DNA from 2 places in the Paraburkholderia sp. BR10937 genome. Region 1 is predicted to be linked to the other one. Evidence: predicted binding sites of a transcription regulator. Region 1 holds the regulator's gene; the other holds the start of a gene.
What was found. The regulator HrcA, encoded in region 1, represses chaperone genes, less so after heat shock. The targets are predictions, from matches to a motif close to TTAGCACTCNNNNNNNNNGAGTGCTAA.

Region 1 (14,798 bases):
AATTGGGGGCCAAATATCGTCACGTCGTCCACAAGGAACTGGGCACCGAACTCAAGGGCGAAGTCGAAGCCGACGTGAGCAACGAGATGAGCGGCGAGCTGCGCGGCGATCTCGATCCGCCAGCGGGCACCGCCGCCCCCGAGGCACAGGCAGGCGAGACGCCCGAACAGCCACCGTCAGCGCCCGCTAGCTCGGGTACGTCGCCATCGCAAGAGCACAAGGCGCCCGCCCAGAACGACGCGCCTGCAGGCCCCGAATCCCCCGCGGACCCCGCCGCGCCGACGCCGCCCGCCGGCGGCGGCAACGGCGTCTCCCGCTTCAAGTAAAATGAGCGCCCATGGCTAACCTTGCACTTTTTGATCTCGATCACACCCTGATCCCCACCGACAGCGACCACGAATGGGGCCGCTTCATGGTGAAACTCGGCATTGTCGACGGCGAGCGCTTTGCGGAGCAAAACGACCGCTTCTATGCCGACTACAAGGCCGGCAAGCTCGACATCCATGCATACCTCGTCGCCATGCTCACGCCGCTCGCGAAATATTCGCGCGCGCAGTTGAAGGAATGGCACGACCAGTACATGCACGAGGTGATCAAGCCGACCATCCTGCCGAGCGCGGTCGAGCTCGTGAAAAAGCACAAGGAAGCGGGCGACCTCTGCTGCGTGGTCACGGCGACCAACGAATTCATCACGGCGCCTATCGCCGAGGTGTTCGGCGTAGACAAGCTGATCGCGTGCGAAGTCGAAACCGTGGACGGCCATCCGGCCTCGGCCTTCACCGGCCGCCCGACGGGCACGCCGAGCTACCGCGAAGGCAAGATCGTGCGCGTCGAGCAATGGCTCGCCTCGCTCGGCAAGCGCCTTTCGGACTTCGAGCACAGCTACTTCTACAGCGACTCGCACAACGACATTCCGCTGCTCGAAAAAGTCACCGACCCGATCGCCACCAACCCCGACGACACCCTGCGCGCTCACGCGCAACAAGCGGGCTGGCGCATTCTCGATTTGTTCCAAGCCCAGTGATCAAGAAACTCATCCGCAAGCTGTTCGGCCAGGACGACGCCGAAGCGGCGCAAGACACCGAAGCCCCCGCCGTCGATCCGGACACGGCCTCGCAGGAAGGCGCGGCCGCCGTTGCCGGCAGCACCCGCGCACGCCGCAAGCCGGCCAGCGCGCAGAAGGCCTCGAAGCCGCGCGCCGGCAAGGGCGCGCCCGACCCGGCTACGCCCGTCATCCTTTCCGCCGACATCCACGGCATCAATCCCGCGCTGATCTCGCGCAACGCCGTGCGCGTGACCGACGGTCTGCAGCAGGCGGGCTTCCGCGCGTTCATCGTGGGCGGCGCGGTGCGCGACCTGCTGCTCGGCGTCGCGCCCAAGGACTTCGACGTCGCCACGGACGCCACGCCCGACCAGGTGCAGAAGCTGTTCCGCCGCGCGCGCATCATCGGCCGGCGCTTTCAGATCGTGCACGTGCAGTTCGGCCAGGAAATCATCGAAGTCTCGACGTTCCGCGCGCTCGTGGATGCGCCGCCTGCCGATGCCGAAGCGCCCGCTCCGGCGCCCGCAAAGCGCATGCGCCGCGACGAACTCGACCGCAAGACGCACCACGTGGATGCGAGCGGCCGCGTGCTGCGCGACAACGTCTGGGGCGAGCAGCACGAAGACGCCACGCGCCGCGACTTCACGATCAACGCGATGTACTACGATCCGGCCACGCAAACCGTGCTGGATTACCACAACGGCATGGCCGACATGCGCGCGCGCCTGCTGCGCATGATCGGCGACCCGGCCACGCGTTATCGCGAAGACCCGGTGCGCATGCTGCGCGTGGTGCGTTTCGCGGCGAAGCTCGGCTTCGAGATCGAGGAGCACACGCGCGAGCCCATCGTGAAGCTCGCGGACCTCATCAACAACGTACCGGCCGCGCGTCTTTTCGACGAAATGCTCAAGCTGCTGCTCTCGGGCCACGCGCTCGAGTGCCTCAAGTGGTTGCGCAAGGAAGGGCTGCATCACGGCCTGCTGCCGCTGCTCGACGTCGTGCTCGAACAGCCGCAAGGCGAGCGCTTCATCACGCTCGCGCTGTCGAACACCGACGCGCGCGTGCGCGCAGGCAAACCCGTGTCGCCGGGCTTCCTGTTCGCCACGCTGCTGTGGCACGACGTGCAGCAACGCTGGCAGCAATACACGGCCGAAGGCGAATTGCCCGTGCCGGCGCTGCATCGCGCGATGGACGACGTGATCGACGCGCAAACGGAAAAACTGGCGATTCACCGTCGTTTTTCGTCGGACATGCGCGAAATCTGGGGCCTGCAGCTGCGCCTCGAAAAGCGCGGCCGCGGTGCGCTGAAGCTGCTGGAACACCAAAGATTTAGAGCGGGGTATGATTTCCTCCTGCTGCGCTGCGAATCGGGCGAGCTGGACGCCGAAGTCGGCCAATGGTGGACGGACTTCATTTCCGGCGACAACGCCGAGCGCGAGACGCTTCTCGCGCAGGGCGGCAAGGAGCGCTCGCCGCGCAAACGCCGCCGCCGCGGCGGCGCGAAGAGCCGCAGAACGGGCGAAGGTGCTGTATCGGAAGCCGGCGCAGCCGGTGACGTGCATGAAGCCAGCAGTGCGGACTATGACGGCCACGCCGGTCCGCACGAGGACTGACGCCATGCGGCGTCGCGGCTTGCCGCGGCGCACATGCGTCGAACCGCAACATAAGTCGCAGGAAGTGAAGCCATGACGGTTGCCTGGCTGGGAATTGGCGCGAATCTGGGGGATGCGCGCCAGACCCTCAAAGACGCGGTGGTGTGCCTCGCGCAACAGCACACCCTCACCGTCGTCGCCAAATCGAGTCTGTACCGCACCGCGCCCATCGACGCGGGCGGCGACGACTATTACAACTGCGTCGTGAAGATCGAGACGAGTCTCGACGTTCACGCGCTGCTCGGCCTGTGCCAGCGCGTGGAGCATCACTTCGGCCGCGAGCGTCCCTTTCGCAACGCGCCGCGCACGCTCGACATCGACATCCTGCTTTACGGCGACGCCACCATCGACGAAACCGACCTCGTCGTGCCGCATCCGCGCATGACGGGCCGCGCGTTCGCGCTCGTGCCGCTCGTCGAGATCGATCCCGAACTCGTGATTCCGGGCCAGGGGCCGGCCAGCGCCTACCTCGCCGCCGTGGCCGACCAGCGCATCGAGAAGGTCAAGCCGTTGTGCCAGTGCATGGGCACGGCGCCTGCGCCGGACACCCCACCCTCCGGCAACTGCCGATGAGCACGACACCCCTGCCCGTCGTCAGCGCGCGCGCCACGCGGCCAGCCGCGCTCCAGTACATCGTGATCGAAGGGCCGATCGGCGCGGGCAAGACCACGCTCGCGACGCGTCTGGCCGAACGCTGGTCGATGCAGACGCTGTTCGAATCGAACGCCGACAATCCGTTTCTCGAGCGCGTGTATCGCGACACCGCGCCCTCGTCGCATGCGCTCGCCGCGCAACTGCATATCGCCTTGCAGCGCGAGCAGCTTTCGCGCGACGTGGCCGCGCGCCGCGAAGCGGGCGTGCCGCTCGTGACGAATTTCCTTGCCGAACGCAACGATCTGTTCGCACGCCTCACACTCGCCGAAGACGAACTGCCGCTCTACCGCGCGCTCGCCTCGCGCCTCACGTCATCCGCGCCCGCGCCTGACCTCGTCGTCTATCTGCAGGCGAGCCCCGAGGCGCTGTATGCGCGCATCCAGAAGCGGGCATTGCCGCGCGAGCTGGCTATTTCGAGTGCGTTCCTGCGAGCGCTGTGCGACAGCTACAACGATTTTTTCTATCATTACGATCATGCGCCGGTGCTCACCGTCGGCGCGGAGCATCTGGATCTGCCAGGTTCCGATGCGGACCTCGAGCTCGTCGCCGAACGTATCGAGACGATGCGCGGCCGCAAGGAATCCTTCGTCAAGGGCACGTCGCTATAACCGCCTCATCGGCGCGATCGAACGGCGCAGCCCCTCCCGTTTTCCCTTTCCCAACGGATTTCCCCATGAGTTACCTGCAGGAAACGAGCCGCAGCGCGGTCACCGTGCCCAAACTCCAGGCCATGCGCGATGCGGGCGAGCGCATCGCCATGCTGACGTGCTATGACGCGAGCTTCTCGGCGCTGTGCGACCGCGCGGGCGTCGATACGGTGCTGATCGGCGACTCGCTCGGCAACGTGCTCCAGGGGCACACCACGACGCTGCCCGTCACCATCGACGACATCGCCTATCACACGGCCTGCGTGGCGCGTGCGCAAACCAGGGCGCTGATCATCGCCGATCTGCCGTTCGGCAGCTTCGGCACGCCCGAAGACGCGTTCGCGAACTCGGTGAAGCTCATGCGCGCCGGTGCGCAGATGGTGAAGATCGAGGGCGGCGAATGGCTCGCGCCCACGGTGAAGATGCTGGTGGAGCGCGCCGTGCCCGTGTGCGCGCACATCGGCCTCACGCCACAGTCGGTGCACGCGTTCGGCGGCTTCAAGGTGCAGGGCAAGAGCGATGCGGCCGCCACGCAGATGATTCGCGACGCGCTGGCGCTGCAGGACGCGGGCGCGCAGCTCGTGGTGATCGAGGCCGTGCCCGCGGCGCTCGGCGCGGAAGTGACCAAGCAGTTGCGCATTCCGACCATCGGCATTGGCGCAGGTGTGGACTGCTCGGGCCAGGTGCTCGTGCTGCACGACATGCTCGGCATTTTCCCCGGCAAGCGGCCGCGCTTCGTGAAGGACTTCATGACGGGCCAGCCCGATATCGAATCGGCCGTGCGCGCGTATGTGCAGGCCGTGAAGGAAGGCACGTTCCCGGGGCCCGAGCACGTGTTCTGATCCGCCGACTTTGCTTCGCAGAATGAAAAAAGCGCGCTCCGTCTGAAGGGGCGCGCTTTGTTTTTGTGGTCTGCTACGGCCGCTTCATCGAATCAAGCGCGCCGGCACGGCACCGCGCAGCGCGTTCGTGAGCATCAGGGCTTCGGCGTTAAGCACGTCGTCGTGCGTGAGCACACGCTCCTGTGCGCCGAACGCTTCGTCGTCGAGCAGCACGCCGCGCATCACGCCCGGCAGCACGCCCGCGGCGAGCGGCGGCGTGAACCACCTGCCGTCGAGCTTCACGAACACGTTCGAACGGCCGCCTTCGGTCAGCTCGCCGCGCTCGTTGAAGAACAGCATGTCGAAGCCGCCCTGTGCTTCGGCCTCGCGCCATGCGCGATCGAATTCGGCGCGGCGCGTGGTCTTGCGCAACAACAGCGCGTCGGCGGATTCGACCGGCGCAAAGCCGTGATCCGGCGCGAGCAGCACGCCCACGGTGTCGTGCGCGAGCGCAGCAAGCGGCGCGCTGGTGAGCGTCGCCGCCCCGCTCTTGCCGAGCGCAAGGCGCACCCGGTACGGCGCGTTCTCGTCTGCAAACGTGGCGCAGGTTTCGTCGATGCGCGTTCGCAACGCTTGAACGTTGCACGGGAAACCGAGCCACGCCGCACTCGCCGCGAGACGCGCGAGGTGACGCTCCACGTGACGCACGCCGTCAGCGCGCGTCGCGTACATCGTTTCGAAGCATTCGATGCCCGGGTCGGCGTCGGTCAGAAAGCGGGCTTTCAAGCGGCACTCCTCGTATTCGTCGGCGGCCACGCTGTCGAGCACGATGCCCGCACCGACGCCCATTTCGCCGCGCCGCGTGCCGCCCGTACCCCTCGAAGGCGCATCGAGCGTCAACGTGCGGATCACGACCGAGAGACAAAAGTCGCCACACGCCTCGCCTGCCGAGGGCGCTTCGAGCCACCCTATCGTGCCGGTGTAAAGCCCGCGCGGCGCATGTTCGAGCGCTTCGATCAGCTCCATCGTGCGGTGCTTGGGCGCGCCCGTGATCGAGCCGCACGGAAAGAGCGCGCGCATGGCGGCGGTGAATGTCGTGCCTTCGCGCAGCGTGGCTTCCACGGTCGAGGTCATCTGCCAGACGGAAGCGTAGGGCTCCACGCTGAAGAGCGCCGGCACGCGCACCGAGCCGGTTTGCGCGACGCGCGAGAGATCGTTGCGCAGCAAGTCGACGATCATCACGTTTTCGGCGCGGTTCTTCGGGTCGTTGGCGAGAAAACGCGCGGCGGCGGCGTCCTGCTCCTCATCGGCGCTGCGCGCGGCCGTGCCCTTCATCGGTTTCGCGCGCAACGTTTTGCCGCGCTTCTCCACGAACAGCTCCGGCGAGCACGAGAGCACCCAGCGGTCGCCCGGCAACGCGATCAGCGCGCCGTAACGCACGCGCTGACGCTCGCGCAGGCGCCGGTAAAGCGCGAGCGGCGAACCGTACGCCTCGAAGCCGAGCCGGTAGGTGTAGTTGATCTGATACGAGTCGCCCGCGCGCAAGGCATCCTGCACGGCGGCGATGTCCTGCTCGAAGCGCTCGCGATCGACACCGATCGTCACACCCGCCACGCCCGCTGGCGCAGGCGCTTCACTGCCCTCTTGCGCCGCAAGCCACGCGTCGGCTTCCTCGCGCGAGAGCGTTTCGCAGCGTTCGAACAATAAAAAACGCAGCGCGGCGTGGCCGTGCTGCGTTTCGATGGATGCGCTCGTGTCGCGCTTTGCGAATTCGAGCGTGCGCCCGAACTCGTAGTCACCGATCACGAGGGCGTGAAGTCCCTTGCCCAGTTCGGCATTCGCTTGCGCGCACACCGCGTCGAGGTCCGCCGCACGCTCGCATGCAAGCTCGCGCACGAACCCCGTATAAAGGCGGCTCGAACGGCTAGCCGCCGTCGAGTCGCCGTCGTCGAGCAGCGCGAAAGTTGCAACACTCGTCGCATCACCCGTCGCGCCGCCAGAATTGACTGCCATTACGCTAACTACCTGCAATTGACCTGCTGCTGCATGGTGACGCCGGAAAAGCGCATCAGTCGAAGAAGCTCTTCACGCGGTCGAACCAGCTCTTGCTTTGCGGGCTGTGGCGCGAACCGCCTTCCACGAGCGACTTCTCGAACTGCTGCAGCATCTCGCGCTGGTGATCGGTGAGCTTGACCGGCGTTTCCACCTGGACGTGCACATACAGATCTCCGGCGATGCTCGAACGCAGACCCTTGATGCCCTTGCCGCGCAGACGGAACGTCTTGCCCGACTGCGTGCCTTCGGGCACCGTGAACGATGCGCGGCCCGCGAGCGTCGGCACTTCGATCTCGCCGCCGAGCGCCGCCGTGGTGAACGGAATCGGCATCTGGCAGTGCAGGTCGTCGCCGTCGCGCTCGAACACCGCGTGCTGCTTGATGTGGATCTCGACGTACAGATCGCCCGACGGCCCGCCGTTGATGCCAGGCTCGCCGTTGCCGGCCGAGCGGATGCGCATGCCGTCGTCGATGCCCGCCGGAATCTTCACTTCGAGCGTCTTGGTTTCCTTGACCTTGCCTGCGCCGTGGCAGTTCGTGCAAGGTTCGGGAATGTACGAGCCCGTGCCGTGGCACTTCGGGCAGGTCTGCTGAATGCTGAAAAAGCCCTGCGACATGCGCACCGAACCCGAACCATGGCAGGTCGGACAGGTTTCGGGCTTCGTACCGGGCTTCGCGCCCGAGCCGTGACAGACTTCACAACCGCTCCAGCCCGGCACGCGGATTTGCGTCTCGTAGCCGTGCGCCGCCTGCTCCAGCGTGATTTCCATGCTGTAGCGCAGGTCCGCGCCGCGATACACCTGCGGACCGCCGCGCTGGCCGCCACGGCCGCCCGCGGCCTGGCCGAAGATATCGCCGAAGATGTCGCCGAAAGCGTCCGCGAAACCGCCGAAGCCCTGCGCACCCGCGCCGCCCATGTTGGGATCGACGCCGGCGTGGCCGTACTGGTCGTAAGCGGCGCGCTTTTGCGAGTCCGACAACATTTCGTAGGCCTCTTTGGCCTCCTTGAAATGCTCTTCCGCATCCTTGTTGTCCGGATTGCGGTCGGGGTGATACTTCATCGCGAGCTTGCGATACGCCTTCTTGATTTCGTCGTCGCCCGCGTTCTTCGCGACGCCCAGAACCTCGTAGTAATCCCGTTTCGCCATATCGGTTCAACGCCGGCCTCGCGCTTCACGGCGCGCGCCGGCTCCTCTTGAATGCTGGATCTCGTGACCCGTTTGCCGTTCCCCTGAACATCCGCACAGGCGCTTCTCACGCCGCGGCGGCCCCTGAAAGAGAACAGCCTCCATAAAACAAATGTGCCCGGAGAGCCGGTTGGCTCGCCAGGCGCTGCAATGCTGACACGCATCGTAACCGATGCGGCCGCTTTCGTAGCCGCTTTGATCGGATCACGACCGTTCGCTGATCAGGCAGAACGGTCATGACCGCCACGAACCGGCTTAGTCCTTCTTGACTTCCTTGAACTCGGCGTCGACCACGTCGTCGGCGTCGTTCTGCGCGCCCTGCTCGGCCGCACCGGCACCTGCGGCACCCGCGCCGGCGGCACCGGCCGCGCCTGCCTGCTGCGCCTGCATGTCGGCGTACATCTTTTCGCCGAGCTTCTGCGACGCTGCCGACAGCGCCTCGACCTTCGCCTCGATCGTCGCCTTGTCGGCCGACGAGCTCTTCAGCGTTTCTTCGAGGTCCTTCAGCGCGGCTTCGATCTTTTCCTTTTCGGAGGCGTCGATCTTGTCGCCGTACTCGGCCACGGCCTTCTTCGTGCTGTGAACCAGTGCGTCGCCCTGGTTGCGCGCGTCGGCCAGCTCACGCAGACGGTGATCTTCTTCCGCGTTGGCTTCGGCGTCCTTCACCATCTTCTCGATTTCGGCTTCCGACAGGCCCGAGTTCGCCTTGATGGTGATCTTGTTTTCCTTGCCGGTGGCCTTGTCCTTCGCGCCCACGTGCAGAATGCCGTTCGCGTCGATGTCGAAGGTCACTTCGATCTGCGGCACGCCGCGCGGTGCGGGCGGAATGCCTTCGAGGTTGAACTCGCCCAGCAGCTTGTTGCCCGCTGCCATTTCGCGCTCGCCCTGGAACACCTTGATCGTCACGGCCGACTGGCTGTCGTCCGCCGTCGAGTAGACCTGTGCGTGCTTGGTCGGGATCGTGGTGTTCTTGTTGATCATCTTCGTCATCACGCCGCCGAGCGTCTCGATACCGAGCGAGAGCGGGGTCACGTCGAGGAGCAGCACGTCCTTGCGGTCGCCCGAGAGCACCTGGCCCTGGATCGCGGCGCCAACGGCCACGGCTTCGTCCGGGTTCACGTCACGGCGCGGGTCCTTGCCGAAGAACTCCTTCACCTTCTCCTGCACCTTCGGCATACGCGTCTGGCCGCCAACGAGAATCACGTCGTCGATGTCGCCGACCTTCACGCCTGCGTCCTTGATCGCCATGCGGCACGGCTCGATGGTGCGCTCGATCAGTTCCTCGACCAGCGCTTCCAGCTTGGCGCGCGTGAACTTGAGGTTCAGGTGCTTCGGACCCGAGGCGTCCGCCGTGATGTACGGCAGGTTGATGTCGGTCTGCTGGCCCGACGACAGCTCGATCTTGGCCTTTTCAGCGGCTTCCTTCAGGCGTTGCAGCGCGAGCACGTCCTTCGAGAGGTCGACGCCCTGCTCTTTCTTGAACTCGCCGATGATGTAATCGATGATGCGCTGGTCGAAGTCTTCACCGCCGAGGAACGTGTCGCCGTTGGTCGAGAGCACTTCGAACTGCATTTCGCCGTCGACATCCGCGATTTCGATGATCGAGATGTCGAACGTGCCGCCGCCGAGGTCGAACACGGCGATCTTGCGGTCGCCCTTTTCGGCCTTGTCCAGACCGAACGCGAGTGCGGCTGCCGTCGGCTCGTTGATGATGCGCTTGACTTCCAGACCGGCGATGCGGCCGGCGTCCTTGGTGGCCTGACGCTGGCTGTCGTTGAAGTACGCGGGAACCGTGATCACGGCTTCGGTGACCGGCTCGCCGAGGTAGTCTTCAGCGGTCTTCTTCATCTTGCGCAGCACTTCGGCCGAAACCTGCGACGGCGCGAGCTTCGTGCCGTGCGCTTCGACCCAGGCGTCGCCGTTGTCGTGCTTGACGATCTTGTAGGGCATCAGGCCGATGTCCTTCTGCACTTCCTTCTCTTCGAAGCGGCGGCCGATCAGGCGCTTGACCGCGTACAGCGTGTTCTTCGGGTTGGTGACCGACTGGCGCTTGGCCGGTGCGCCGACCAGCACTTCGTTGTCGTCCATGTAGGCGATGATCGACGGCGTCGTACGGGCGCCTTCCGAGTTCTCGATCACCTTGACCTGATTGCCTTCCATCAGCGCCACGCACGAGTTGGTGGTGCCGAGGTCGATACCAATGATTTTGCCCATTTTTGTCAAATCTCCAGAATTTGGTCGCTGTGCGGACGCCGCTTTCGCGCTGCGCAGGTAACTGCATGCTCGAGCCGCGTTTTCCCTTGTGCGCGGCTGGCGTCCACTTCAATACGGAACTGCTGCCCAAATAAGTGCCGTTACGGCGATTTCAAGGGGTTTGGGCTATGCGTTCCATCATTTTTTTCAATCGCGGGCCTTTTTTGCTTCCCTCAGGCCGTCGCGTGACTTACATCTTTCTTACTTCGGTGCCGAAACGGTCACGAGCGCCGGACGCAGCACGCGGTCGGCGATCACATAGCCCTTTTGCAGCACGCTGACCACCGTGTTCGCTTCCTGTTCGGACGGCACCACCGAGATGGCCTGGTGACGGTGCGGGTCGAACTTCTCGCCCACAGGGTTGATGGCGACGACCTTGCCCTTCTCGAGCGCGCCGGTGAGTTGCTTGAGCGTGAGCTCGACGCCTTCGTTGACCTTGGCGAGGTCGTCCGAGTTATGGGCGAGTGCGGCTTCGAGGCTGTCCATCACCGGCAGCAGGTGCTCGGCGAAGTTTTCGATCGCGAACTTGTGCGCCTTGGCGACGTCTTCCTGCGCGCGGCGGCGCACGTTCTCGGTCTCGGCCTTGGCGCGGACGAAGGCGTCCTGCAATTCGGCGATCTTCGCCTGGGCTTCGGCCAGTGCGGCCTCGGCAAGCGCCGCAGCGTTCTGGTCCACGCCGCCTTGGGCTGCCTGCTCGACCGCTTCAGCCGCCTGGGGCTGGGCTGCCTGCGACGCCTCGTCCGCGGGCGTGGGGTTCTGGCTCGTCGGGTTCTCTTGCGTGTTTTCCATGTCGCTGAACGTCGTTGAATAGTGAAAAAGGGGAACAAAGCTGCGGGCGCCTTTACGCAACCCGCTCTGCTGCGCCGACCGTCGTTGCGCCGACGCGACAGAGGCTTCGTACATTGCGACTGCACATGGGTGCCGGATCGCTTGTTTCAAGGGGCTATTGCGGCTTTTTTATGCAGACATCCAGGCCGCGAAATCGCTCGTAACAACCATTACTGCAGCGCCGCAAAAATGAAATTGAGTAAGGGACATCCCTGACCTACACTCAGGAACAGGTGCTGCTCATGGCGCGTTTACCCTGAGCCTGGCACCGCACCGAATGGGCCCACGGTCAGCACATTTTTTAGCGGCATCGCCGCGCATAAAAACGCTAACCGGGCTCCGAAACTGGCCGTTTTGCTGCGATCCCAAGGGGAGTACCGTGAAACTGACCTTTGCCATATCGGTGGTCGCTCTGGTACTCATCGCCGGAACTACGACCATCTGCATGTCGGGCGCCGTGAACGAAAACACGACGGAATACGGGGGCGTGCACGCGACGATGGAAGCGCTCTTCAACCCTCACGCGAAAATTTGTCGATAGTGCGGCGGTCGCGCTTGGTCGGCCTGCCCTGCAACACGGCAGCCGGTTCGCGAAAGAGCCGGCGCCGGTCCTGCTCCGCCGCGCGCCTCTCGCGCCCGGCCTCGGTTTCCGCATAAAGCGTCTGCGCGATGCTGGCGGGTCCGCGCATCTCGCAAATACCCAATACCTGCACCTCCCAGACCACGTGATCGATCTCGATTTCGACGAGGTCGCCCACGCGCACGTCCTTCGACGCCTTCACGGCGTCGCCGCCGATGCGCACGCGCCCCTTGCCCACGGCGTCGGAGGCGAGCGAGCGCGTCTTGAAGAAACGCGCCGCCCATAACCATTTATCGATGCGCAGCCGCGCGCCAGGTTCGGTCGAAATCTTGTAGTTCATCAGAAGCTTTCCGGATGTGCGCCGCTCAGTTCACGCTCGACTCGCCCGGTCAGGCCACCGCGCCTGCCGGCGCCGCGGCCTGCACGGGCCAGCCCTGCAGGTGCTGCGCAACAATCTCGCCTAGCGCCGCGATCCACGCCGGCGAGGCATTCAGGCACGCAATGCGGTGAAACTCCTTGCCGCCGCCGTGCAGGAACTCGTCGCGCACTTCCATGCCGATTTCCTCGATGGTTTCCAGGCAGTCCGCCGTGAAACCGGGGCAGAACACGTCCGCCCGCCGCACGCCGCCCGCGCCCAGTTCCCGCAGCGTGGGCGCCGTGTACGGCTGGAGCCACTGCGCCCGCCCAAAGCGCGACTGGAAAGTCACCCGGCATTCGACCGGCGTCAGCTCCAGCGCGTGCATGAGGAGCGCGGCCGTTTGCTGGCACTGGTCGTGGTACGGGTCGCCCAGATCGAGCGTGCGGCTCGGCACGCCGTGAAAACTCAGCACGAGCCGGTCGCCCGCCGCGAAATTGGGTTTGCCGTGCGCGTGCCAGTACTGGTGCACCTGCGCCGCGAGCGCCGCGATATACGCCGGATGGTCGTGATAGCCGCGCACCGTGCGGATTTCCGGCTGGTTGCGCATGCGGCGCAGCGCGACGAAGGCCGCATCGAACGCCGTGGCCGTGGTCGACGCCGAGTACTGCGGGTACATCGGCATGAGCAGGATGCGTTCCGCGCCCGCCAGCTTGAGCTGGTTCAGCATCGCCGGGATGTCGGGCGTGCCGTAGCGCATCGCGTAATCGACGAGGACCGTGTAGTCGTTGATCTGCAGCAGGTGGCGCAGGCCGTCGGTCTGCTTCTGCGTGTGCACGCGCAGCGGCGAACCCTCGGGCGTCCAGACCGCCGCGTACTTCTTCGCCGACGAGCGGCCGCGAAACGGCAGGATCAGCGTGCGCAGGATGACCTGCCAGATCGGCGCCGGAATCTCGACCACGCGCGGATCGGACAGAAACTGCGCGAGATAGCGGCGCACGGCGCGCGGCGTGGGCGCGTCCGGCGTGCCCAGGTTGATGAGCAGCACGGCGACGCGATGCGCCGCGGCGGACTGCGAAGGCCGCTCCAGGTCGAAACGCATAGGCGATCAGTGGCGCCGCGCGAATGCGCAGCAACGGTTGCATGAAACAAGCATTATAGCGGGCGGTCCTGGCGGGCCAAACCGCAGCCGCGACGCAGCGCCCCGCCGCACGTTGGCCATCCGGCCGATGGCGCGGGCCATGCCTTTCGGGGATGATCGTCGGAAAGGCGGGGGTGCCCGATGCCCGCTGTGCCCGATGCGGCGCTCAGTTCTGGCTCAGCGTGAGCGAGAGCAGGCGCGCGGTGATGTCGACGATCGGAATCACCCGGTTGTACGCCATGCGCGTCGGCCCGATCACGCCGAGCGTGCCGACGATCTTGCCGTTCACCTCGTAGGGAGCCGTCACCACGCTCATTTCCTCGATCGGCACGAGTTGCGACTCGCCGCCAATGAAAATCTGCACGCCCTGCGCGTGGCTCGAGACGTCGAGCAGCTGCAGGAGACTGGTTTTCTGGTCGAACACGTCGAACAGCTTGCGCAGGCGCGCCATGTCCGAAGAAAGGTCGGCCACTTCGAGCAGGTTGCGCTCGCCGGAAATGAGCAGGGTATCGCCGCCTTCGGGCTCTTCGGTGCTCGCAGTCACGGCCGCGTGCATGAGCGTGGTCATGTCGCCGCGCAGCGCGTCGATTTCCTCGCGCAGGCGGCGGCGCACCTCGTCGAACGACAGGCCCGCGAAGTGCGCGTTGATGTAATTGGAGGCTTCGATGAGCTCGGAAGGCGTGAAGTCGCGCTGCGTCGCCATGATGCGGTTCTGCACGTCGCCTTCGGGCGTCACGATGATGAGCAGGATGCGCTTGTCGGACAGGCGCATGAACTCGATCTGCTTGAACACGTGGCTGCGCCGGGGCGTCAGCACCACGCCCGCGAACTGCGAGAGGTTCGACAGCACGCTGGCGGCGGCCGCCACGACTTTCTGCGGCTCGCCGGGGCGCAGCGTGGTCTTCACCGCGCGCGTGAGCGCGTCGTCGTCGGAGCTGGGCTCGACGGTGAGCATGGTGTCGACGAACAGGCGATAGCCGCGCGGCGTGGGCACACGCCCGGCCGAGGTATGCGGGCTGGACACGAGACCCAGCTCCTCGAGGTCCGACATGACGTTGCGGATCGTCGCCGGGCTCAGTTCCAGGCCGGAATAGCGCGACAGCGTGCGCGAGCCGACCGGCTGACCTTCGGCGATGTAGCGCTCGATCAGCGTCTTGAGGAGGGTTTGTGCGCGGGGATCTAGCATGACTCAAAATTTTAGCCTAATGGCGCTTTGGCCGCGAGTACGCCGCCATGCCGGGCCCGGCGGGCAGGCCTGCAGCGCGGGGTGGGGCGGGTTTCGGCCGCCGTCGCCGGGCGGATTGCACGCCACATCGCACGCCACATCGCACGCCCCCTCGCCCGGTATCTGGCGCGGTGTCATCGCCGTGTCACCGGCTTCGGGCTGAAGGGCGCAGCGCGCAAGGCCTGGCGGGCCGCGCCCGGCTTGCGCCAGGTTCTTTTCGTGACCTGACTATGGTGTAATGCCGGCATGCAGATCCAGAAGATCCAGAGCCAGTTCAAGACGGTTGCGCTCGTTGGGCGCAGCAATACGCCAGGCATTGCCGAGCCGCTGACGGCGCTCGCCCAGACCATTTCGAAGCG
Region 2 (14,798 bases), on a different contig from region 1:
GACCTGCGCGGCAGGCGCGTTGCGTTCAACAAAGGCTCGAACGTGCACTATCTGCTCGTCAAGGCGCTGCAGAAAGCCAACCTCAAGTACGAAGACATCCAACCCGTCTATCTCGCTCCCGCCGATGCGCGCGCCGCATTCACAAGCGGCAGCGTAGACGCGTGGGTGATCTGGGACCCCTATCTCGCGGCGATCGAACGCCAGGCGAAAGTGCGTTCGATCGCGAACGGTGAAAACCTCGTTCGCAATACGCAGTACTACATAGCAAGTCGCAACTTCGCGACCGCGCATGCGGCTGTCCTGCATGCGGTCGTGGAGGAAATCGGCGCCGTGGACACCTGGGCGCGCGACAACGTTCCGACCGTTGCGGCTCAACTGTCACCGCTTGTCGGCCTCGACGCGCCGACGCTCGAACTCGCCCTCAAGCGCGCGAGCTACGGCGTGCAGCCCATCGACGCGGCCACGCTCGCCTACCAGCAGCAAATCGCCGATACGTTCTCCGAACTCAAGCTGATCCCGAAGAAGCTCGTGGTCGTCGATGCGCGCTGGCAATCCGCCTGAGCGCGCTAACGCCCGGTTGCCGAAACATGCCAGCCGCGCCTGGCGTCACGCCAGGGCGGCCTTCCCGCTCAGCCCAGCAAGCCCGGCCTAGAAGCCGAGATCGGCGCCGCCAGGGCCACCCACTGGCGACTGCGCCGCCGGGGCTTTAGGCGCCTCATGCACCGTGGCATCGGTCGTGAGCAGCAGCCCCGCCACCGAAGCCGCGTTTTGCAGCGCCGTGCGCGTGACCTTGGTCGGATCGAGCACGCCCTTTTCGACGAGATCGCCATATTCGCCGGTCGCCGCGTCGTAACCGAAGTTGCCCGTGCCTTCCGCGACCTTCGCCGCCACCACGCTCGCTTCTTCGCCCGCGTTGCTCACGATCTGGCGCAGCGGCTCTTCTAGCGCGCGCAGCACGATCTTCACGCCCGCCGTCTGGTCGGCGTTCTTACCCTTCAGGTCGAGGATCGCCTGACGCACGCGGATCAGCGCCACGCCGCCACCCGGCACGATGCCCTCTTCCACGGCCGCGCGCGTGGCATGCAGCGCATCGTCCACCCGGTCCTTCTTTTCCTTCACCTCGATCTCGGTGGCGCCGCCCACCTTGATGACGGCCACGCCACCCGCGAGCTTCGCCACGCGCTCCTGCAGCTTTTCGCGGTCGTAGTCGGAGGTCGCTTCCTCGATCTGCACGCGAATCTGCTTCACGCGCGCCTCGATGGCGCCCGCTTCGCCCGCGCCGTCAATCACCGTGGTGTTTTCCTTGCCCACCTCGATGCGCTTGGCCTGGCCCAGCTCCTGGAGCGTGGCCTTCTCGAGCGTGAGGCCCGTTTCCTCGGCGACCACCTGGCCGCCCGTGAGGATCGCGATGTCTTCGAGCAGCGCCTTGCGGCGGTCGCCGAAACCCGGCGCCTTCACGGCCACCGTCTTCAGCACGCCGCGAATGTTGTTGACGACGAGCGTGGCGAGCGCCTCGCCCTCGATATCCTCGGCGATCAGCAGCAGGGGGCGCCCTGCCTTCGCCACCTGTTCGAGCAGCGGCAGCAGGTCGCGAATGTTCGAGATCTTCTTGTCGTGCAGGAGGATGAACGGATTGTCGAGTTCGGCGACCTGCTTGTCCGGGTTATTGATGAAGTACGGCGAGAGATAGCCGCGATCGAACTGCAGGCCCTCCACGACGTCGAGTTCGTCGGCGAGCGACTTGCCGTCTTCCACGGTGATCACGCCTTCCTTGCCCACGCGATCGATCGCCTCGGCAATGCGCTGGCCGATCGACTCCTCGCCGTTGGCCGAAATCGTCGCGACCTGCGCAATCTCCTTGCTCGTCGTGGTGGGCTTGCTGATCTTCTTCAGTTCTTCAACGGCGGCCACCACGGCCTTGTCGATGCCGCGCTTCAGGTCGAGGGGGTTGAGCCCCGCCGCCACGTACTTCTGCCCCTCGCGCACGATCGCCTGCGCAAGCACGGTGGCGGTCGTGGTGCCGTCGCCCGCTGCGTCGCTCGTTTTCGAGGCGACTTCCTTCACGACCTGCGCGCCGATGTTCTGGAGCTTGTCGGCCAGTTCGATCTCCCTGGCGACCGAAACGCCGTCCTTGGTCACGACGGGCGCGCCGAAGCTGCGTTCGAGCACGACGTTTCGGCCCTTCGGGCCGAGCGTGACCTTGACGGCGTCGGCGAGCAGGTTCACGCCTTCGATGAGTTTGGTGCGGGCGATATCGCCGAATACGATGTCTTTGGCTGCCATGATGACGTGCTCTCTCAGGTTCTCGCTTATTGATTGACGACTGCGACGATGTCTTCTTCGCGCAGCACGAGGAGTTCGTTGCCGTCGACCTTCACGGTCTGGCCCGCGTATTTGCCGAACAGCACGCGGTCGCCCACGTTCAGGTCCGGCGCAATGCGGCGGCCGTCGTTGTCGCGGCGGCCCGGCCCCACGGCCAGCACTTCGCCCTGGTCGGGCTTTTCGGCAGCGCTATCGGGAATGACGATGCCCGACGCGGTGCGGGTTTCCTGGTCGAGTCGTTTGACGATCACGCGATCGTGCAGTGGGCGCAGGCTCATAGGTGGCTTCCTTGCGGTTATCTCTCGGTTATTCGCGGTGAAACTGGCACTCGCCTCGTGCGAGTGCTGATGGAAAACCGAGTATAAAAAGCCGACGCGCGCCGCTCCAATAACGGATTGGCAGATCGATATCTCACGAACGGGCTTATCGATATCGCGCGGAAGTGGAAAACGGAACGGGAGAGAGGAAAAGAGGAAGCGGAGCGGCGTCAGGCAACGCCGCTCCGGGGTCGTGTTACTGCCGCGGCGCCAGACCGCGAACGACCGACACGAGCGCATCGACTTCCTCGCACGTGTTGTAGAACGCGAGCGAGGGCCGCACAGTGGCTTCCAGACCGAAACGGCGCAGTATGGGCTGGGCGCAATGATGCCCCGCGCGCACCGCAATGCCTTCGCGGCCCAGCGCCTGCCCCACCTCTTCGGTGCTGTAGCCCTTCAGCACGAACGACAGCACGCTCGCCTTGTCGCGGGCCGTGCCCACGAGGCGCACGCCCGGCACCGGGGCGAGCACGCTCGTTGCGTAGGCAAGCAGATCATGCTCGTAACGCGCAATGGTCTCGATGCCAACGCGGCTCACATAGTCCAGCGCGGCGCCCAGCCCCACCGCATCGGCGATATTGCCGGTGCCCGCCTCGAAGCGCGACGGCGGCGGCTGGAACACCGTCCGCTCGAACGTCACGTCCTGGATCATGTTGCCGCCGCCCTGCCATGGCGGCATGTTTTCCAGCACCTCGCGCTTGCCGTACATCACGCCGATACCGGTCGGCCCATAGATCTTGTGGCCCGAGAACACGAAGAAGTCCGCATCGAGCGCCTGCACGTCCACGCGCATGTGCGAAATCGACTGCGCGCCGTCGACCAGCGCCTTCGCGCCCGCACGATGCGCAAGCTCCACGATCTCGTCCACCGGCACGACCGTGCCCAGCGCGTTCGACACCTGCGTGACCGAGACGATCTTCGTGCGGTCGTTGAGCAGCTTGCGGTACTCGTCCAGCAGCACCTGGCCTGAATCGTCGACCGGAATGACGCGCAGCCTGGCGCCCTTGAGCGCGGCGAGCTGCTGCCACGGCACGATGTTCGCGTGGTGCTCGAGATGCGAGACGATGATCTCGTCGCCCTCGCCCACGTTCTGCACGCCCCAGGTCTTCGCGATCAGGTTGATCGCCTCGGTCGTGCCGCGCACGAACACGATCTCTTCGGGCGACGATGCATTGATGAAGCGCTGCACCGTCTTGCGCGCATGCTCGTACGCGTCGGTCGCTCTTGCCGCGAGCGTGTGCGCCGCGCGGTGAATGTTCGAGTTCTCGTGCGCGTAGAAGTACGCGAGGCGATCGATCACGGCCTGCGGCTTGTGCGTCGTCGCGGCGTTGTCGAACCACACCAACGGCTTGCCGTTCACGCGCTCCTGGAGGATCGGGAAGTCGCGGCGCACCGCATTGACATCGAAAGGCGGATGCGCGCCGCGCAACGGCACGCCCGGGCTCCCGCCTGGCGCTGCCGCACGTTCGTCGAGAAAGTATCGCGCGGGGCCGCCGTTTGCATCGTAGTCCGGATCATTGAGCGTCAGCAAGCCGCGCAGCGCATCGTCGCCCGGCAAGCCGAACGCTTCGGGAGAGGCGAGCCCGCGCACCGGCACCTCGATATCGCGCGCCGTATCGCGCCAGCCGTTGCCCGCCGTTTCCGTGAAGTAGAACGGCGAACGCTCGCTCGTCGTGGCTCGCACGGGCTCGGGCGGCTCGGACACGGCGTACGCTTGCGGCACGCCAAGCAGCGCACCGCCCGCGCGCGGCTCCAGCGCCGGCGCGACCGTCACCGCGTTGTCGGGCAGCCCGTTCGCCGCCGCCGCATGCGGCGCGAGCGCGGGTACGCGATTGCCGAGCGAAAGCACGTGCGTGGGCGCGGAAGGCGCGAGATTCAAGCCCGGCGCCTTGCCTTGCGGCGGCGCGAAGCCCGGCACGCCTGTGCCGATGCCGCCCGGACCCGCGAGCGGCGAGCCCGCCGGCGCCGGATTGCTGACCGAGGCGAGTATCGGCGCGGCCGCGGGCAAGGCGGACGGCACGCCGCCTACCGCACCGCTGCCGGCCGCGATGCCAGGCGCGCCTGCGCCGCCCGGCAACGTGCTGAAGAACTCGTTGGCGAGCCGCGCGAGCGTGGCGGGATCCGGCAGTCCGCCCGGCAACGGCGGATGCGCGATCTCCGTTGGCTTAGCGGTAGGTGTCAGGGTAGTCATGGTACTTGCCGATTTCCACGTCATCGAGCACAGCCAGCGCATCCGGCGAATGAACCGCCAGCGAGCAGTAAAGCGAGATCAGATACGACGCGATCGCCTGGTTGTTGATGCCCATGAAGCGCACCGACAGCCCCGGCCCCTGCTCTCCCGCCACGCCCGGTTGATACAGGCCCACCACGCCCTGACGCTTGTCGCCCACGCGCAGCAGCAGGATCTTGGTCTTGCCGTCGGCAACTGGCACCTTGTCCGAAGGAATCAGCGGAATGCCGCGCCACGTAAGGAACTGCGAACCGAACAGGCTGACCGTAGGCGGCGGCACGCCGCGCCGCGTGCATTCGCGGCCGAATGCGGCAATCGCGAGCGGATGGGTAAGGAAGAACGCGGGCTCTTTCCAGACCTTCGTGAGCAGTTCGTCGAGGTCGTCGGGCGTGGGCGCGCCGGTCAGCGGAAAAATGCGCTGGTCTTCCTCGACGTTCGCCAGAAGGCCGTAGTCGGGATTGTTGATGAGCTGGCTTTCCTGCAACTCCTTGATCGTTTCGATCGTGAGGCGCAGTTGCTCCTTGATCTGGTCGTGCGGGCTGCTGTACAGGTCGGAAATCCGCGTGTGTACGTCGAGCACCGTGCTCACCGCGTTGAGGAAGTATTCGCGCGGCTGCTCTTCGTAAGGCACGAATGTCGTGGGCAGCGTGCCTTCGTCCTCACGCGCCGTGCAGGCGGCACGCACTGCTTCGGGATCCTTAACGCGGTTCAGACGATAAATACCGGCTTCGACCGGCACCCATTGCAGCAGGTGCGTAAGCCAGCGCGGCGTGATCGTGGAAAGCTGCGGGACGGTTTTGGTGGCATTCGCCAGTTGCCGCGCGGCGTTATCGCCAAGCGCGGTCTGGCCGCTCTGAATCGAGGACATGAACGAGGGCTCCGGTTACTTATAACGAAAACTGCTTTGCTTATGACGACGGCCGATTATCAGGAGCCAAGGCAGCCGGATCAACCGGCTATAGGCGGCAGCGTGCGGGGAAGACTCAGGGAGACAAGGTGCTGCCGGGAAGCGAGATGGCGCTCGGTGCGCCCGCGGTCTCACCCGCAAGCAGCTCCGCGATACCCACGCCGAAAGCCAGTGCAAGCTTTTCGACGGTGACGATCGAGGCGATGGCCGTGCCCCGCTCGATTTCGCCGACGTAGGTGCGGTTAAGTCCCGCATGCTCGGCGAGCCGCTCCTGCGACCAGGCCTGCGCCTCGCGCAGGCGGCGCACCGTGGCGCCGAAGTCATGGACGATGGCGCTCATCATGCCGCGCCCGTTGCGATTGCATCCGGGGCGGCGGTGCCGGGGCGTTCATGCGCCGGCGCGCGCACTTCGTGCCGGGAAATCGCCTGGGTGATATGCGCCCCCGCCGGCACGCTTTCGGTCAGCCAGACATTGCCGCCAATCACCGCGCCGCGCCCGAGCGTGACACGCCCGAGTATCGTCGCGCCCGCGTAAATGACGACCTCGTCCTCGACAATGGGATGACGCGGCAGCCCTTTCTCGAGATTGCCAGCCGCGTCGCGGGGAAAGCGTTTTGCGCCGAGCGTCACGGCCTGGTACACGCGCACGCGCTCGCCAATGATCGCGGTTTCGCCGATCACGACGCCCGTGCCGTGATCGATGAAGAACGCACTGCCGATCTGCGCGCCCGGATGAATGTCGATGCCGGTGGCCGCATGCGCCAGCTCCGAGATGATGCGCGCGAGCAGGGGCAAACCGAGCCGGTAGAGTTCGTGCGCGAGCCGGTGGTGAATCATCGCCAGCACGCCCGGATAGCAGAGCAGCACCTCGTCGACGCTGCCCGCGGCCGGATCGCCGTTGAACGCCGCGAGCACGTCGCTGTCGAGCAATCCACGGATGACTGGCAGGCGCTGCGAGAACGCACGCACGGCGGCCAATGCGCGTGCATCGATTTCGCCGTGATCGGCCTCCGCGTGGCGCGCCTTGTAGCGCAGTTCGAGCCTCGCCTGCGCCAGCAGTGCGTGCAGCGCGGCGTCGAGCGCATGGCCGACGTAGAAGTTCTCGCTTTCCTGGCGCAGGTCGGGCGGCCCGAGCCGCATCGGGAACAGCACGCCCTTGAGCGTTTCGACGACCTCGGCCAGCGCTTCGCGCGCGGGCAGGTCGCGCCCGCCCGGCTCCAGGGCGCGGCGCTGCAATTCCCGCCATTGCTGACGCACGCCCTGCAGCGCGTCGACGATTTCCGACACATGAAATACGGTCACGCCAGTTCTCTCTTCGTTATTCGTGGTGGGCGTGAGAAACAGGCTTTAATCCTGCACCCACGGTAAATCGTGAAAACGCCAGCCATTACGGCGCCCGCGCCGCCCGGCGTCGTCCAGGTCGCCTTCAAAGCCTTCGGTGACGTTGAACACATGGGTGAAGCCCGCCTTGGCCGCCGCCTCGGCGGCCTGTGCCGACCGGTTGCCGCTGCGGCACAGCAGGACGATCGCCGCGCTCTTGCCCGTCCTGGCCTCGAGTTCGCGCACGAAGCGCGGATTGCGCGTGAAGCTCGTGCCGGTGGCCCACGCCACATGCAACGTATCGGGCACGTGGCCAACGAACTTGCGCTCTTCGGCCGTGCGCACGTCCACGAGCACCGCTTCGCCCGCCTGATGGAGCGCCCAGGCTTGCTGCGGCGTCACGCTGCCCGCGTATGGCAGGCCGGCCGCCCGCGCGGCGCCGCGCGCCGCTTCCAGATCCGCGTGCAGCGGCTTTTCATGCAGTTCCACTGTCATCAGTGCCTCCTTAATGTGGACGGCAGCGCCCCGACCCTCGGAGCGCTGCCGCCTATAGCCATCAGGATTCCACTATGCGAGTGTGCCGCCGCAGTTCCAACCAATAAAAACTGATATGCAAATGGGCACCGGTGTCAGATGCAATCGTGCGAATTCGATCGCATGCGCCCTCGTCAACGTGACGCCGGCCTGCCGCGCTGGTCGATCCACAGTCGCGCCCAGCGCGAGGCGTACGCAATGGCGTGATCGGCCTCGAAGAAGTAATCGAGTGCGTCGAAAGTAAACGACGAACCGGGCGGCGACGACCAGTTTTCGATGGTCAGGTTCGCCGCGTAGAGTCCGCTCGGCAATGCGTGTGCGGACGCTTCGACTTCGTAGCCCTTATATCGCATGAAGGCTCCCGTAATGACAAACGCGGACACAAGCGCCCGCGGCACTTCATCGTGGTGCAAGAAGCGCGCGACGGCAAAGAAGCCTTTGGCGTTAGCAAATCAGCACGGGCATCACTTCGTCATCACGATGCACTTTGCCTGCATGGGCGGGAATATTCACGCTGAAACGTCCGATGACAAACGACAGCATATGGTTTGCGCAATTCATTATTTCGCGGCTAGCCAGATTCGGCATTACGCTGACATTCGATGTCGTTTTCCCATACTTACGTTATTTAATTAGGTTTACATACGATTCGATTAACGGCGACGCGTGCGCACGTATGCAGACCGCTCTCAACTCAAGTGCCCCTCCACTTCGATCCATACGGAGACCGATTCATGGCCGCATTGCACGGTTCCAGCCTCACCCCGCCCGCCCCGAACGGGCAACGCCGCAAATGGCTGCGCGCCGCCGGCGCGACCGCGCTGAGCGCGCCGGTTCTGACGCTCGGCCGCAAGGCATGGTCGGCGCCGGCGCTCAAGCCGTTCACCTTCGCGTGGGCGCCGAACGGCTTTTGCCTCACGCCCGTCGCCGTCGCGCAGGAACAGGGGTTCTTCGAAAAGAACGGACTGAAGGTCAATCTCGTGAGCTACGCCGGCTCGAACGACCAGTTGCTGCAAACGCTTTCCACCGGCAAGGCCGACGCTGCCGTCGGCATGATCCACCGCTGGCTCAAACCGCTGGAGGCGGGATTCGACGTCAAGATCATCAGCAGCGTGCATGGAGGATGCGTGCGCCTGATCGGCTCGAGCGCGGCGGGCGTCACGTCGCTCGCGGCGCTCAAAGGCAAGACCGTGGGGGTGAGCGACCTCGCCTCTCCGGGCAAGAACTTCTTCGCCATCCTCCTGCTCAAGCACGGCATCGACCCGGACCGCGACGTGAGCTGGCGCCAGTATCCCGCGGACCTGCTCGATGTCGCCGTGCAAAAGGGCGAGATCCAGGCCATCGCCGACGGCGACCCGAATCTCTATCTGCTGGAACGGCAACGTCCGGGCGCATACACGCATCTCGCCAGCAATCTTTCCGACGAATACGCGCACAAGGTCTGCTGCGTGATCGCCGCACGGGGCTCGCTCCTGCGCAGCGATCGCCCGACCGCTGCAGCGCTTGCGCGTGCGCTGATCCAGGCCACCGACTTCTCGCGCGAGAACCCGCGGGAAGCGGCGAAATCGTTCGCGAAGTACACGCCGAAGTTCGCCGAGGATGACCTTGTCAAGCTCTATTCGTCGCTCACCTACGATCACCATCCGACCAACGTCGATCTCCAGCAGGAGATCGCTTACTTCGCCGAGGACTTCAAGCGCGCCGGCGTGCTCAAGCCCACCACCGACCCGCAGCGCTTCGCCGCGGCCGTCTACACCAACGTACTGGGGTGACGCGATGACGACGCTCGAACAGGCTGCGCTGGCCCGCGCCGGCGCCAGCGACGCACTGGAGACCAGTGACGGGGCAGGCCAACCTTTCGCGAATGTCGACCTGCGGGGCCGCCGTTCTTCGGGGCAGCCAACCGTGTGGTACACCGGCCTCGCGGTGGCGGCGGCATGGGCCGTGTTCGGCGGCGTCACGCGCCTGTGGCCGAACCGCATCACCGGTTTTTCCGACTGGGCCTATACCGCCGAACTGGGCGCGGCCGCCTGGGCGATTGCGGCATGGCTCGCGCTGCTCGCGCTCGTGCTGCCCGCTCTGGAACGCAGCAGCGAGCGGCTGCGGCCCGCGCTGCGCGGCTTGAGAAAAGCGGGACCGTGGCTGATCGCGTTGCCCGTTGCGTTCACGCTCTGGGAGATCCTCACGGCGAAGACCGCGATCCTGCCTACGCCGTTCTTCGCACCGCCGCAGGCGCTCGTCGAGGTCTATCGCGACGACTGGGCGCGCCTCACCGATTGCGTGGTCCATTCGATCGGCCTGCTCGCCATAGGCTTTCTCTACGGCGGCGTGGTCGGATTCCTCATCGGCGTATCGATCGGCTGGTCGCGCGCCGTGGGCTACTGGGTGCACCCCGTCATGCGCGTGCTCGGCCCCGTGCCCGCCACGGCGCTGCTGCCGCTCGCATTCTATATCTTCCCGTCGAGCCGTTCCGCCGCCATCTTCCTGATCGCGCTCGCCACCGCGTTCCCCGTGACCGTGCTCACGTGGTCGGGAGTTGCGAGCGTGAACAAGGCGTATTACGACGTGGCCCGCACGCTCGGGGCAAGCCAGCGGTTCCTCGTGCTGCGCGTCGCCATTCCGGCTGCGCTGCCGCAGGTCTTCGTCGGCCTCTTCATGGGCCTGAGCGCCTCGTTCACGGTGCTCGTGACCGCAGAGATGATGGGCGTGAAATCCGGCCTCGGCTGGTACCTCACATGGGCGCAGGGGTGGGCGTCGTACTCGAACATGTACGCTGCGCTGCTCGTGATGGCTGTCCTGTTCTCGAGCCTCATCACCCTGCTCTTCCTCGTGCGCGATCGCACGCTCGTCTGGCAGAAAGGAACCGTCAAATGGTAAATGCCGCCGTGTCCCACGCCACGCCCTCGATTGCGCCCGAGTCGGCCATCCGGGGCGCGCAGATCACTGTCGAGCAGGTGAGCCACCGCTTCGACACGCCCAAGGGCCCGCTCGCGGTGCTCGACGACGTGACGCTCTCGGTCGCGCCGGGCGAATTCGTCGCGCTGCTGGGCCCAAGCGGGTGTGGAAAGTCCACGCTGCTGCGTCTCGTCGCGGGGCTCGAACCGGCGACGCAGGGCAGGCTTCTGCAAGACGGCGCGCCGATCGAGCGGCCCGATCCCTCGCGCGTCGTGGTGTTCCAGGACCCGACGCTCTACCCATGGCGGCGCGTGCGCGCGAACGTCGCGCTCGGGCTGCAGGCGCGCGGCGTGATCAAGCAGGAGCGCAAGCGTGTCGATGTCGAACTCGAACGCGTTGGCCTCACCGAATTCGCGGATGCCTTTCCGCACCAGCTTTCGGGCGGCATGTCGCAGCGTGTGGCGCTGGCCCGCGCGCTCGTCAACGATCCACGCCTGCTCGTGCTCGACGAGCCGCTCGGCAAGCTCGACTCGCTCACGCGTCTGGCAATGCAGAGCGAACTCGTGGAGCTCTGGCAGCGCGACCGTTTCTCAGCGCTGCTCGTCACCCATGATGTGGAAGAGGCGCTCTTTCTCGCCCAGCGTGTAATTGTGTTCAGCCCGCGGCCCGCGCGCGTCGCGGCCGAGCTGCATGTCAATCTGCCCTATCCGCGCCATCGCGGCGACCCGGCCTTCGCCGCGCTGCGCCGCGACGCCTTGCGCCACCTCGGCCTCGACGCGAGCTGGTAAGCGGTGCGGCACGCTTCACCCGAGGCGCAGCGATGAGCGAGCTGCTCTCCGGCAACGCCTGGCTCAACCCGTTTCTCGGCGCGCTGCAGGCTGCGCAGGTCGCACTCGGCAGTGTTGCGCACGCGCTCGGCGTCGCAGGCGACAGCCACGGCCAGCCCGCGTGGCCGTGGCCGAAACGGCTCGCCGTCGAGGTTCTGCTGATCGACGCGGGCGTCGCGCGCCGGCTCGCACTCGCGCTCGCCGCCACCGGCGGCGCACTGCTGCTCGCGGTCGCCGGCCTGTTCTGGCGCGGGCGGCGCATCGCGCTGTTCGCCGTGGCCGCACTCGCCGCCTGGTTCGCGCCGTGGCCCGACACCTCGCTGTGGCTCGCCGACGCCGTGCCCACCAGCTTCCAGACCACACCCTTCTCGGTCGAGGCGATCGCGCGTGGCGCTGCACACTATGCGCACGAGTGCGCGGCCTGCCACGGCGACACGGGCCGCGGCGACGGCCCGCGCGCCGCCACGCTCGTGCGCTGGCCGCCGACCGTCGTGGGCCCGCTGCTCGGTCATCGTCTGGACGGGGAATTGTTCTGGCGCGTGCTGCATGGCATGCACGCACGCGACGGCGCGCAATCGATGCCCGGATTCGAAGCACGCCTGTCCGATGCGCAAACGTGGGCCATTCTCGATTACCTGAAGGTGCTGGCCGCGGGCGGCGGCGCGCAGGACGGCGAAGGCTGGCCGGTGCCTGTGGCGCTGCCTGCACTAGACGTGCGCTGCGGCGACGCGCCGGCCGTGCCGCTGGCCAGTTGGCGCGCAGGACAGCGCGTGAGGGCCGTGGCCGTCGATGGGCCCGCGCCGCCTCTCGAAGATCCGCGCTGGCAAACGCTGCTGCTGTTCCGCGACGGCGCGTTGCCCGCGCCATCCGAAGCCGCGCGTTGGGCAGCGAATGGCGACGCCTCGTGTGTGGCCGTCTCCCCGGATGCGTGGAATGTGTTCGCGGGCATAGCGGGCGTGAATGCGCAAGCCTTCGCGGGCGCGCAGCTGATCGCCGATCGCGACGGCTGGCTGCGCGCCGAGGCGAAACCGGGCGACCCCGCATGGGCCAACGCGGCGCTGCTCTGCACAGCCGCCGGCGCGGGCGCAGAACGCGCTGAACGCGGCGGGCGCGTGAGCCGCGGGCGGTCCGATCCGCTCACTTCGCTACTGTTACGCATTGACGCGGAGCCGGTGCGTTACGTGAAGGGTGGCTACGTGCATTGATCGCGGCGCGGACAAACATCCCTTTCGTCGCGCACCTTCCGCTGCATCGAACAAATCGGAAAGGTAACGCGTATGATTCGGCATCCATATTATCTGACTTCGATATGCAAATCTCGATTTGATATTGGCCACGGCTCGCATCCCAAACCATAATGGCAACGAGCGGATGACACCGCCCGCGCGCTCCCGCAGTCCTGAAGCGCGACCTCTCAACCGTATCTGGATCGCTGCGGCTGCGGCCACTTCCGCCACACGGTGACGTGACCCGCGCTCGCGCCCCATGCAGGAGGTAACGTCTTGGGTACCGTACTGGAACAGCAAGCGCCGCAATCTTCGCTCACCCCGCAAGCGGGGTCGCCACTGCTCACCGAATCACTGCTGGAGCGCATCGGTGCCCGCGCGGCGCAGTACGACCGCGAGAACGCGTTCTTCGCAGAGGATCTGGCTGACCTCCACGCATCAGGCTTCCTGCGTGCAAGCGTACCGCGCCAGTTCGGCGGCCTTGGTTTCACGCTGCCGGCGCTATTGCGCGAACAGATCAGGCTCGCCTCCCGGGCGCCCGCCACGGCGCTCGCTCTCAACATGCATCTCTACTGGGCAGGCGCCGCCTTGCATCTGTGGCGGCGCGGCGATCATTCGGCCGACTGGATTCTGCGCGAGATCGGCGCGGGCAAGGTATTCGCCGCAGGCCATGGCGAGCCGGGCAACGATGCAGGCCTCGCGGACTCGACAGTACGCGCGACGCCGCTACCCGGCGGCGCCTGGCGCTTCGACGGCCACAAGATCTTCACGTCGCTCGCGCCCGCATGGGACTGGCTCGGCGTGCATGGACGCGACGATAGCGATCCGGCCAATCCGCGCATCGTGCACGCCTTCATTCGCCGGGACGCGGCGGGCCATCGCACCGAGCCCACGTGGGATGCGCTCGGATTGCGTGCGACGAGTAGTCACGACACGTGGCTCGAAGGCGTCGTTGCGCAGCCCGAGCACGTCACCCGCGTGCTGCCCGCGGGGCCGCCCGACGATCCATTCGTCGACGGCATTCTCGGCGCGGTACTACCGGGCCTTGGCGCGGTGTATTACGGCATTGCGAAGCGCGCTTTCGACCTTGCGCTCGATGCCGCACGATCGCGGCGTTCTCTCGCGCTGGGCGGCCAGACGTATGCGTTCAAGCCGCTCACGCAGGCCCACGTCGCGCAAGCCGCGATCGAACTGGAGAGCATCGAGGCGCTGCTCGAGCGCACCGCACAGCGCTGGTGGGACGGCTACGCACCTGGCGAACTGTGGCTCGCGCAACTCCTTGCGGCCAAGCAGCACGCCGTCGATGGCGCGCTGCGTGTGGTCAATCTCGCGTTGCAGGTGAGCGGCGCGGGTTCGCTCTCGCGCCGGCAAGAACTCGAACGGCTTTTCCGCGACGTGCGCGCCGGCGCGTTCCATCCGCCCAACGCCGACGCAACGCACGAGTTGATCGGCCAGCTATGGCTGGGCGTCCTCGGTCAGACCGCATAGCGCACGCATCTCAGCGATTCTTCGAAGATTACCGGCTCGCACGCAAAACATAAGGAGTCCTTTTATGTCTACTGCCGCATCTACTATCGATATCTCATCGCGTCGGGCGGATTTCGTTGCCGGTCACGACATCGCAAACGAGCCCGTCTCCCGGCTTGGCCTGCCCGAAGAATCGGCGCTGCCGCCGCATGCTGCCGGGCTCTTCGAGCGATTTCGGCGCCAATACGGCTTCGTGCCAAACTGGCTGGCCGCGCTGGCCGTCAACCCCGACACGGCGTGGCGGCTCGTGGCGTTCTACGAACATCTGTTCGACCCGCATCGCAGCCGCCTGACGGCCGCCGAGCGAGAACTGATCGCGGTCGTCACTTCCGCAGCCAACACGTGCAGCTATTGTGTGTTCAACCACACCCAGTCGCTCGCGACTGCGCTCGGCGACACCGTGCGCGCACAGCGCATCGCGCAAGGATGGCATCACGTGCGGCTGGATCCGAAGGAGGCGGCGCTCGCCGGGATTGCGGAGCAGCTCACGCGCGAACCCGGCCTCGTCGACGACAGCGCTTTGCAGCGGCTCCACGACCTCGGCTTCACGCGTGAGGCCGTCGTCGAGATCCTCGAAATATCCGCTTTCTTCAATTACGCGAATCGTCTGACGATCGCGCTCAATGTCGTGCCTGACGATCAGTTTTTCTCGGGACGAGACCGCGAGACCTCATAAGATTCGCGCCGTCGACC

Region 2: a site for HrcA is predicted at 2,644-2,670, ahead of groES (co-chaperone GroES). Genes of this name have one in related genera too.

The regions. Positions count from the first base shown of each region.
Region 1 is NZ_JBFRCL010000011.1:114,345-129,142, reverse strand. It holds gene AB4Y44_RS11945 (HAD family hydrolase) at 338-1,024, shown strand; gene pcnB (polynucleotide adenylyltransferase PcnB) at 1,021-2,655, shown strand; gene folK (2-amino-4-hydroxy-6-hydroxymethyldihydropteridine diphosphokinase) at 2,728-3,267, shown strand; gene AB4Y44_RS11930 (deoxynucleoside kinase) at 3,264-3,956, shown strand; gene panB (3-methyl-2-oxobutanoate hydroxymethyltransferase) at 4,022-4,837, shown strand; gene pabB (aminodeoxychorismate synthase component I) at 4,922-6,829, opposite strand; gene dnaJ (molecular chaperone DnaJ) at 6,885-8,018, opposite strand; gene dnaK (molecular chaperone DnaK) at 8,313-10,271, opposite strand; gene grpE (nucleotide exchange factor GrpE) at 10,512-11,099, opposite strand; gene AB4Y44_RS11900 (RNA-binding S4 domain-containing protein) at 11,651-12,058, opposite strand; gene hemH (ferrochelatase) at 12,108-13,175, opposite strand; gene hrcA (heat-inducible transcriptional repressor HrcA) at 13,381-14,400, opposite strand; gene AB4Y44_RS11885 (NAD kinase) at 14,686-14,798, shown strand, end outside.
Region 2 is NZ_JBFRCL010000010.1:163,477-178,274, reverse strand. It holds gene AB4Y44_RS11345 (sulfonate ABC transporter substrate-binding protein) at 1-561, shown strand, start outside; gene groL (chaperonin GroEL) at 649-2,283, opposite strand; gene groES (co-chaperone GroES) at 2,310-2,600, opposite strand; gene AB4Y44_RS11330 (family 2A encapsulin nanocompartment cargo protein cysteine desulfurase) at 2,836-4,830, opposite strand; gene AB4Y44_RS11325 (family 2A encapsulin nanocompartment shell protein) at 4,805-5,737, opposite strand; gene AB4Y44_RS11320 (helix-turn-helix transcriptional regulator) at 5,853-6,116, opposite strand; gene epsC (serine O-acetyltransferase EpsC) at 6,116-7,078, opposite strand; gene AB4Y44_RS11310 (rhodanese-like domain-containing protein) at 7,124-7,591, opposite strand; gene AB4Y44_RS11305 (hypothetical protein) at 7,765-7,983, opposite strand; gene AB4Y44_RS11300 (ABC transporter substrate-binding protein) at 8,365-9,402, shown strand; gene AB4Y44_RS11295 (ABC transporter permease) at 9,407-10,507, shown strand; gene AB4Y44_RS11290 (ABC transporter ATP-binding protein) at 10,501-11,313, shown strand; gene AB4Y44_RS11285 (cytochrome c) at 11,346-12,557, shown strand; gene AB4Y44_RS11280 (acyl-CoA dehydrogenase family protein) at 12,855-14,066, shown strand; gene AB4Y44_RS11275 (peroxidase-related enzyme) at 14,131-14,781, shown strand.